Regions from separate parts of the Vibrio sp. YIC-376 genome, predicted to be linked through region 2. Evidence: predicted binding sites of a transcription regulator. Region 2 holds the regulator's gene; each other region holds the start of a gene.
What was found. The regulator CRP, encoded in region 2, controls carbon source genes, mostly activating them, when cyclic AMP is high. The targets are predictions, from matches to a motif close to TGTGANNNNNNTCACA.
Positions count from the first base shown of each region.

Region 1 (3,287 bases), on a different contig from region 2:
AAGTAGTGGAAAGAGTTTAGAGCTCTAATCGTCGCAGAAACCAGCACGGCACCGATACAGCGGCTCCAGATTTGTTGATCAAGCTGCCAGCCAATTTCTAAAGGGGAGACACTTACAATAAAGTCTCCCTCACGATCTGGATGTTTTTCCAACCATCTCGCAAGTGGCGCTCCTTTTTCGCGTGCTGGTTCCGCCATTAGATTCCAGACTTGAGCGAGATTTTCTAATCGCTGAATATAAAACCCCAACTCTGCTAAAGCTGGTTCGGCTAATCTTGCTGCCAATTCGCCATCTTTCACACGCTCTGCGATAAGATCGGCTATTTTCGCAACACTTTGATTCGCTTTCTTGCTTGCTTGTTTTAGCTCTTTAGATTGATTTTCTAACCAGGATGGCAATTCGCCATGTTCAAAACGATATATCCCTTCTTCAAAGTGCGCCGGGTCGAACTGCTTAGTTAACTGGCTAAGCTCTGGAATCAACGTTTGAACTGACTCCTGTAGATCATTACGGAATCTAGCCACTCGCTTTTCATCAGCTAACGAAGAGAACTTACTAATGGATTGATTTAACTTCTCTAGCCACGCCGCAGCACCTTTCAAGCTAGCCGATGCTGAGGCATGATCGCGGGCAACGTGAGGAAGATGATGCGCCTCGTCGAAGACATAAATGGTGTTTTCCGGCTCAGGCAGGATCACGCCACCACCTAAGTCGGCATCGGCCATGACCAGCGAGTGGTTAGCAATAATCACGTCGTTCTTATCGAGCTCAGAACGGGCTTTCTGAAATGGACATCCGCGATGTCCCGGTAAACTGTTATTGCAACTGTGCTTATCGCTTACGATCAATTGCCACAGTTGGTCATCGATAGGCTTTGGCCATGAGTCGCGGTCACCATCCCACTTTCCTTGAGCAAGAGAGCGGTACATCGTCTCTAATAACTCAATATCTTTCTTTTTAGGCTTAGTTTCAAACATCGCCAACTGGCCGCCATCGACTCCGCTGGCCGTTGCAAGCTTTTCTGCGCAGCAGTAGCGCTGCCGACCTTTCGCCAGAATAAACGAAAACTCTCTATCCGTAATACGACGAAACAGTGGTAAGTCCTTGCTAATGAGCTGCTCTTGTAAGGCCACCGTAGCAGTAGAGATTACCACTTTTCTATTATTGAAAATGGCGACTGGAATCACTGCCATAAGGTAGGAGAGGGACTTCCCGATTCCGGTGCCAGCTTCAGCTACGAGCATTCGATTGGACTTATGATATTGACCACAAAGCGTCTTGGCTATTTCTGCAACGAGATAGTTTTGGGCTCGTCTTGGTACAAAGTTATCAAGCTGAGTCTGCAGGTTTTGATAGCTATTGCGAATCGATTTTTGAATGTTACTGGTCAGCATACGGGCCTCAAGTGCGTTGGAGGCGAATAGTAGCACACATCACTACCTGTAAGTTAGTTCACAAAATGGAATGCTTTTCTTTTGAATATCGATCTTCTTCACAAAAAAATATTGAACCTAAACCAAATGAAATTAATTTCATTATATGAAAAATATAAAACTCCAAAATAGCTGTATGTTTAGTGTTTTATCTTGAATGTTGGTCTGTTTTTTAATCAAATCATTCCAGTTGTTTTTGTTGTTAAGGAATATGTAAATTGAAAAAATTCAAGGCGATTGCTTAGAAGTTGATCGAATAATTGAAATTAAACAAATCAACACATTGAATTTAAAGAATATTTTTATTTTTTTACATTTGGATTTATAAAATTTGACAGGCAGAATAATCTTTTGCACTCTTAGGCACAGATTTTGGGAATGCATTGCGTAACAGCTAGTTATCGCTTTTTCCCAAAAAATATAAAAAAAGGGAATCGGAAAAGGATATCCCAAACTAAGAAAAGGCAGTGGATTAACTATGAAAAAGACTCTTTTAGCATTAGCAGTAGCAACTATTTCTACTTCTGCGCTTGCAGCAGGCAACATCTACGATGACGGCACAACTTCATTCAACGTTAAAGGTGAAATCGATACTTACCTAAGTGCTGCTGAAACAACAGTAACTGACGCTGGTGTAAAGACGAAATCTAAAGCTGATGTTGACGTAGACCTATGGGCAAAAATCCAGATTGATGCACAACACAAGTTGAACGAAACGGTAACTGCATTCGGCTCTTTCGAAATCGAAAACGGTAACGGTTTCAATGGTTGGGAAGGCAAGTTGGATGACGATCAGTCAATGAAAACTGACGACCTTTACTTCGGTGCGTACATCGGTGAAAACTTTGGTATTGCTGTTGGTGAAGTGGGTGATTTCGGTGATTCTCTAGATGCAATCACTATCGATAACACTAACGAAGGCTTCGGTTACATGGATGACTTTGTTAACTCTCTTGAGTCTGCTGGTCACGCAGTTTCAATGAAGTACACAACTGGCGGTCTTAAGTTAATTGCTGACTCTTACCTATCTTCTAATGAAGATGAAGATGTAGCATACGGTTTTTCTGCTCAATACGAAATCAACGAAATGTTCACTGTAGGCGCAACTTACCAAGATCAAGGCAACCGCGGTCTAGGTGATGACCACCAAATCATGGGTGCAGCAGCACGTTTGAACGTAGCTAACTTCGGTGCAGCAGTGAACTACGTATTCGAAGACATCGATGGCGCTACAGACCTAGAAACAGTTTCTGCTGCTCTAGACTACCAAATCGAAAAAGCACGTCTTTACACTTCATTCGGTTTCACTGACGGTGACAACGACGAAGAAATCACTTACTACACTGTAGGTGCAGACTACGCAGTTTCTAGCAACATCGCAGCGTTCATCGAGTACTCTGATTACGAAAACAAAGTAGACAGCGACAACAAAGTTGAAGCTGACGGTGCTGTAGCAGGTATCTACTACACATTCTAATAACTTGGCATCAAGTTGAATGTAATCCAAAGGTCGCATTTATGCGGCCTTTTTGATTATATAGGGAAGTTGTAAGCGTTATACCCAACTGAGCTTAAATTGCATGGTGATATCAAAGCTTCGAGATTATTTGGGTATAAAACTTAATGATAAAAAAGGGTTAAATCATGAAACGTACAATTTGGACTTCGATTTTAATGGCGCTTTCCGCGTTGAGTGTCCCTAATGCGTATGCTAATACCAATTCATTGACGGAACTGGATGCGGCTCAGGGGATTGAGGTGCTATTTATCAATAGCCAAGATGCAAAACAGATGGATAAACCGTTTATGCTTGCGACGGGGCCGAATCAAATCGTATTGCGTATGAATACAATG
Region 1 covers NZ_JBBWFK010000011.1:54,082-57,368, reverse strand. The annotation lists gene dinG (ATP-dependent DNA helicase DinG) at 1-1,394, opposite strand, end outside; gene WJM94_RS18780 (porin) at 1,912-2,910, shown strand; gene WJM94_RS18775 (DUF2057 family protein) at 3,078-3,287, shown strand, end outside.
Region 1: a site for CRP is predicted at 1,442-1,457, ahead of dinG (ATP-dependent DNA helicase DinG). Genes of this name have one in related genera too.

Region 2 (3,287 bases):
TAGATATTCAAAGAAAAGCAAAGTATTAGACTCTTCACATTTTACCGTACCCCAGTCGATGACAAGGCGTTGTTACGTGCTATAGTGGGTTATCAATTGTGCAGTAGACACCTGCTGCACCTTAAAGGAAAAACTTTCGACAAGGTTTGTCATGTCAGCTAAACACCCAATTATTGCGGTTACCGGTTCATCTGGTGCCGGAACAACTACTACATCTGAAGCCTTCCGTAAGATGTTCAACATGATGAACGTCAAACCGGCATGGGTTGAAGGTGACAGCTTCCATCGCTTTACTCGCCCGGAAATGGATATCGAAATTCGAAAAGCACGCGAACAAGGCAGACACATCAGCTACTTTGGTCCACAAGCCAATGACTTTCCTGGCCTGGAAAAGTTTTTCCATCAGTACGGCGAAAACGGTACTGGTAGCATACGCCGTTATCTGCACACATTCGATGAAGCCGTACCATACAATCAGATGCCAGGGACTTTCACTCCTTGGCAAAATTTGCCAGAGAACAGCGATGTACTTTTCTATGAAGGGTTACATGGTGGCGTTGTAGATGGCGACGTGAACGTAGCTCAGCACGTCGATTTTCTGATTGGCATGGTACCGATTGTAAACCTGGAGTGGATCCAAAAGTTCGTGCGCGATACACGTGACCGTGGCCACTCACGAGAGGCCGTCATGGACTCCATCGTTCGCTCGATGGATGACTACCTGAACTTCATCACTCCACAGTTTTCACGTACTCATATTAACTTTCAGCGTGTACCGACGGTGGACACTTCAAACCCGCTCAACGCGAAAGGTATTCCGAGTTTAGATGAGAGTTTTGTGGTGATCCGACTTCGTGGTATCAAGAATGTCGATTTCCCATACCTTCTGGCCATGATTGATGGTTCGTTTATGTCACGCCACAACACCATCGTTGTACCTGGCGGAAAGATGAGCTTTGCGATGGAGCTGATCGTACGGCCTATCCTACAACAACTCATAGAAACAGGAAAAATTGGCTAAAAATCTCGCTTTCGTAGTGTTTACTTTTCATACCGTGATCATGTGCACAGTTTTGCGTACAAAATAGCAACCATGGCACGATTAAAATCAAGAAATAATCCTAGAAAAAGGATACTATTTCTTACCGAAACACAAGATAGCTTGCAGCATATAAAAAGTGCTCTTATTCTAGTAAACCTGATTCAGGCTTAGCTAAAATATGGATAGCGCAAGCGTACCCTGCAGAGGAAGTGAGATATTATGGTTCTAGGTAAACCTCAAACCGACCCAACATTAGAGTGGTTTCTTTCACACTGTCATATTCATAAGTACCCATCAAAGAGCACGCTAATTCACGCGGGCGAAAAAGCGGAAACCTTGTACTACATCGTTAAAGGTTCTGTTGCGGTTCTTATCAAAGACGAAGAAGGTAAGGAAATGATCCTTTCTTACCTAAACCAAGGTGACTTTATTGGTGAACTTGGTCTATTCGAGGAAGACCAAGAGCGTACAGCTTGGGTTCGAGCTAAATCTCCTTGTGAAGTGGCTGAGATTTCTTTCAAGAAATTCCGTCAGCTTATCCAGGTAAACCCAGACATCCTAATGCGTCTTTCTGCGCAGATGGCTCGTCGCCTTCAAGTAACTAGCCAAAAAGTGGGTGACCTAGCGTTCCTAGACGTAACTGGTCGTATCGCTCAGACGCTTCTGAACCTGGCAAAACAACCAGATGCGATGACTCACCCAGATGGCATGCAAATCAAGATCACTCGTCAAGAAATCGGTCAAATCGTTGGCTGTTCTCGTGAGACAGTAGGTCGTATCTTGAAGATGCTAGAAGAGCAGAACCTAATCTCTGCGCACGGTAAAACTATCGTAGTTTACGGTACTCGTTAATCTCTGATAAGAGTAACGTAAGTCAAATAAATCAAAGCCACCAATGGCAACATTGGTGGCTTTTTCTTTACAGATAAAAGTGAGTCAGTCTAGAGCCCCATTCCCAACGGCCTTAAGCAGCCATCGGGAATCGAGTTAACGTATTGAATTAACTATTCGTGCTCTCAAAGATTTTATCTGCAGAAGCAGCAACGAATCCTGGATAAAGTTCACCATTTGCCATTGGGTAACGTTTAGCAAATTCGTAGAAGCCACCTGGAATGATCTCAGAGCCTTCAGTAAAGTGAACAGGCACTTTATCAGCCATGGTGGAAGATTGCTCCAGCAAAACTTCTGGCGAGCCCTTAACTTCACCACCAGACTCGTTAATCACAAATCCAGCTTGACGTAAGTGATCATTCACTTCTTGCACTTCATTGTGCTGGTTCAACTGATTCACGCTAACCGTAAAGTGGTTTGCACCGTAACCATGTGCAGCAAGCCAGGACGCGTATTCGCTCTCTTTAGCCAGAGTCTGATAATCTGCAAAACTTAGGTCCCATAAACGGCCACCATGCAAAAATGCGCTGCCTGTCAGTTTCTCTGCATCTACTTGTGCCACCAGCTTCGCAACAATCGCTTGTAGCTCTGGAGAACACTCTTCTACTTTGAGCTCACTAATAAAGACTTTTGGCTGTTTTGGATCTGGGTGCTCGTAGTGCTTAGCAACGAGTTTCTTGCTTTCAAAGACATAATCACCACACGCTTCATAGCCAATCGCTAAAAATGGCTTAGCCAGCGTTTCAATGCCAAGAGGCTCAACATTAAATGTGCGTAAAGCAATATGGTCGTTAATTAAAGGTTCATCTTCCTGAAGAAGCTGATGAACTTTAGCAGCAGAAGGGCATAGACGTTGAATGTAGTCTTGCCATAGTGATTCAAATAACACATCGGGCGTCATAACGGCTCCTTGTTACGAGATGTAGGGATAAGATAAGAATGTTGGCGGCTCGTTCACAGCCTTAAAAGCTGTCCAGAATAATGAACGAGCAGCCACCAACCTGTGACGGAATATCAGTCAGTCTAAACACGCTTGTCTAAGTTTTTAATCACTTCACTAGTCAGCCAACGCACATTAATACTCCATACATCAGCAGTGCGCTGGCAAACTGAGCCACAGTACATTGCCGAGGCTCATATACTTCAAATTAAAGCGTTAAACCCGGGCTCAACGTTGCAGGTAGTTCAGTCGCGCTACCTTCCATAGATGCCATTGGGTAAGCACAGTAATCCGCTGCGTAATATGCGCTTGGACGAAGGTTACCTGATGCACCAGGACCACCAAATGGCGCGTCGCCACTTGCACCAGTCAATTGACGGTTACGGTTTACAATACCGGCACGAATGTGGTCTA
Region 2 covers NZ_JBBWFK010000023.1:17,138-20,424, forward strand. The annotation lists gene WJM94_RS23090 (YheU family protein) at 1-29, shown strand, start outside; gene WJM94_RS23095 (phosphoribulokinase) at 152-1,021, shown strand; gene crp (cAMP-activated global transcriptional regulator CRP) at 1,262-1,894, shown strand; gene WJM94_RS23105 (DUF1338 domain-containing protein) at 2,043-2,834, opposite strand; gene astD (succinylglutamate-semialdehyde dehydrogenase) at 3,082-3,287, opposite strand, start outside.

Region 3 (3,287 bases), on a different contig from region 2:
GAACTGGTTAAGATTGGAGCTACGTTGAAAGATGCAGAGCGCTATGCGCTGAAGCGATTCAACGTCAAGTCACCAGATGAGCTCTTTGTCGGTGTAGGTAGTGGAGATTTGCGCATCAACCAGATCATTAATCATATTAATGCCCTGGTAAATAAGCCGACCGCTGAAGAAGAAGACCAGCAAGCACTAGAGAAATTGCAGGAAGCAGAGCAAAAAGCATCTGCTCAAAGCCGACCTAAGAAAGATGCCGTCGTCGTAGAAGGTGTAGATAACCTGATGACGCACCTCGCTCGTTGTTGTCAACCAATTCCGGGTGATGAGATCTGTGGCTACATAACACAAGGTCGTGGTATTTCGGTTCACCGTAGTGACTGTGAGCAGCTAGAAGAGTTACGACATCATGCGCCAGAGCGAATCATAGATACCGTCTGGGGTAGCGGCTTTGTCGGCTCATACATTCTCACCGTACGGGTAGAAGCGATGGAGCGTGGTGGTCTGCTTAAAGACATCACAACCCTATTAGCGAACGAAAAAATCAAAGTCACCAGCATGAAGAGCCGCCTCGATTATCGTCGTCAACTGGCCATCATGGACTTTGATCTCGAAGTGAGCAATGTGGAAGCGCTGTCTCGCGTTTCTAAACGTGTTGAACAAATAAAAGATGTTATGTCCGTAAAACGTCTCGGCTAAAACTCTCGTCATAGTTATCGTTGTAGCGTTGTTGACTGCACGCACTCCGGGGTGCCGGCTCAGGCCCATCACATGGCGAACCATGCTCAGGAGTCTCGTTTGCTTGTCGCCTAGCTACAACGTTAACTATTTAGAGAGTTAAACAATCAAATTAAATAGAGGTGAGTGGTTATGCTGCTCACCTTTTTTGTTTAAAGGAATAAAAGTATATGAGTCATCCAATTGAACAGCTTGAAGCAATCATGGCGCAGTTGCGCGATCCTGAGAGTGGTTGTCCGTGGGATCTGAAACAAAGCTTCGACACCATTGTGCCGCATACGATAGAAGAAACCTACGAAGTCGTTGATGCGATTCAAAATCGTGATTGGCCGAATCTTAAAGAAGAGCTGGGCGACTTGCTGTTTCAGGTGATTTTTTACAGCCAGTTGGCCAAAGAGCAGGGGCTGTTTGAATTTTCTGATGTGGTAGAAACCGTTAATGAAAAACTGACTCGTCGTCATCCTCATGTTTTTTCTGATGTTGAGTTTGAATCCGATGCTGAAATTACGGCGAACTGGGAAGCAGAAAAGGCGAAAGAAAAAGCACAAGTAGGCAAATCGGAAGAAAGTATCCTAGACTCAATACCAAACTCTTTGCCGGCGCTTTCTCGTGCTACAAAGATTCAGAAAAAATGTGCGAAATACGGTTTTGACTGGGACTCACTTGGTCCTGTCGTTGGCAAGGTTCGGGAAGAAGTTGATGAAGTCATGGAAGAAGCGCTTCAAATTGACCCGGATGAGGAAAAAGTTGAGCTTGAGTTGGGCGATTTGCTTTTTGCTACCGTCAATCTGGCTCGTCATCTAGGCAAAGATCCAGAGGTTGCATTAGGTAAAGCGAACTTGAAGTTTGCAAGACGCTTTAAGCAGGTGGAAGTGAAAGTAGCTCAATCTGGCAGGGGACTCAAAGATTGCTCTTTGACCGAGCTTGATAAGTTTTGGGATGAAGTGAAAACGGAAGAGTAAAGTTGGAATGGGTAGAGAATGCTATTTATGGGGCAAGATTGACTCAGAACATAAATACGCACTTTAGTTTCTCTCTGTCCACTTTGATTTGAAGCAAAAAATAAAAAATTGCGGTGTGATAGATTTCACGTTGTGGCGGTAAGGAGCTTCTGGTATATTTATCTCCCGTCCAGAAGCACTCCATTTCCCTCATTCAACCAATTTCAGGTTAAACATGACGACAAATTACATTTTTGTTACTGGCGGGGTTGTATCCTCTCTAGGTAAAGGTATTGCAGCAGCATCTCTTGCGGCTATTCTTGAAGCTCGTGGTCTTAAAGTGACTATGATGAAGCTTGACCCTTACATCAACGTTGATCCGGGTACTATGAGCCCAACTCAACACGGTGAAGTGTTCGTTACGGAAGATGGCGCAGAGACTGACCTTGACCTTGGTCACTACGAGCGATTCATCCGCACGAAGATGACTAAGCGTAACAACTTCACTGCAGGTCGTGTTTATGCCGACGTACTTCGTAAAGAGCGTCGTGGTGATTACCTAGGTGCAACGATTCAGGTTATCCCTCATATCACTAACGCAATCAAAGACCGCGTAATCGCTGGTTCTGAAGGCCACGATATTGCTATTGTTGAAGTTGGCGGTACTGTTGGTGATATCGAATCACTGCCGTTTATGGAAGCGATTCGTCAGTTGGCAATCGAAGTAGGCCGTGAACGCGCGATGTTCATGCACCTGACTCTAGTTCCTTACCTTGCTGCGGCAGGTGAAGTAAAAACTAAACCGACTCAGCACTCTGTAAAAGAGCTACTATCTATCGGTATCCAACCAGATATTCTAGTTTGCCGTAGCGATCGTATGATTCCAGCGAACGAGCGTAAGAAGATTGCGCTATTCTGTAACGTTCCTGAGAAAGCGGTAATTTCAATGAAGGACGTAGATTCAATCTACAAGATCCCTCAACTAGTGAAATCTCAAGGCCTGGACGACCTAGTGTGTGCTCGTTTCGGTATCAATGCGCCAGAAGCTGACCTTTCTGAATGGGAACAGGTTATCTACGAAGAAGCGAACCCAACTGGTGACGTAACCATCGGTATGGTAGGTAAATACATCGAACTACCAGACGCTTACAAATCTGTAAACGAAGCGCTTAAGCACGCTGGCTTGAAAAACCGTCTAAACGTAACAATTAAGTACGTAGATTCACAAGATATTGAAACCAAAGGTGTAGAAGTTCTAGAAGGTCTAGATGCTATCCTAGTACCAGGTGGTTTCGGCGATCGTGGTGTTGAAGGCAAGATCCGTGCAGCTCAATACGCACGTGAAAACAAGGTTCCTTACCTAGGTATTTGTCTAGGTATGCAAGTAGCGCTTATCGAGTACGCTCGTAACGTTGCGGGCATGGAAGGTGCACATTCAACAGAATTTAACAAAAACACTAAGTACCCTGTGGTAGGTTTGATTACTGAATGGGTAGATAGTGAAGGTAACGTAGAAGAGCGTACTGAGACTTCTGATCTTGGCGGTACAATGCGCCTGGGTTCTCAGCTATGCCACCTGGAAAAAGGTACTAAAGCTTACCAACTTTACGGTAGCGC
Region 3 covers NZ_JBBWFK010000013.1:31,915-35,201, reverse strand. The annotation lists gene relA (GTP diphosphokinase) at 1-690, shown strand, start outside; gene mazG (nucleoside triphosphate pyrophosphohydrolase) at 900-1,691, shown strand; gene WJM94_RS19825 (CTP synthase) at 1,906-3,287, shown strand, end outside.
Region 3: a site for CRP is predicted at 1,806-1,821, ahead of WJM94_RS19825 (CTP synthase). Genes of this name have one in related genera too.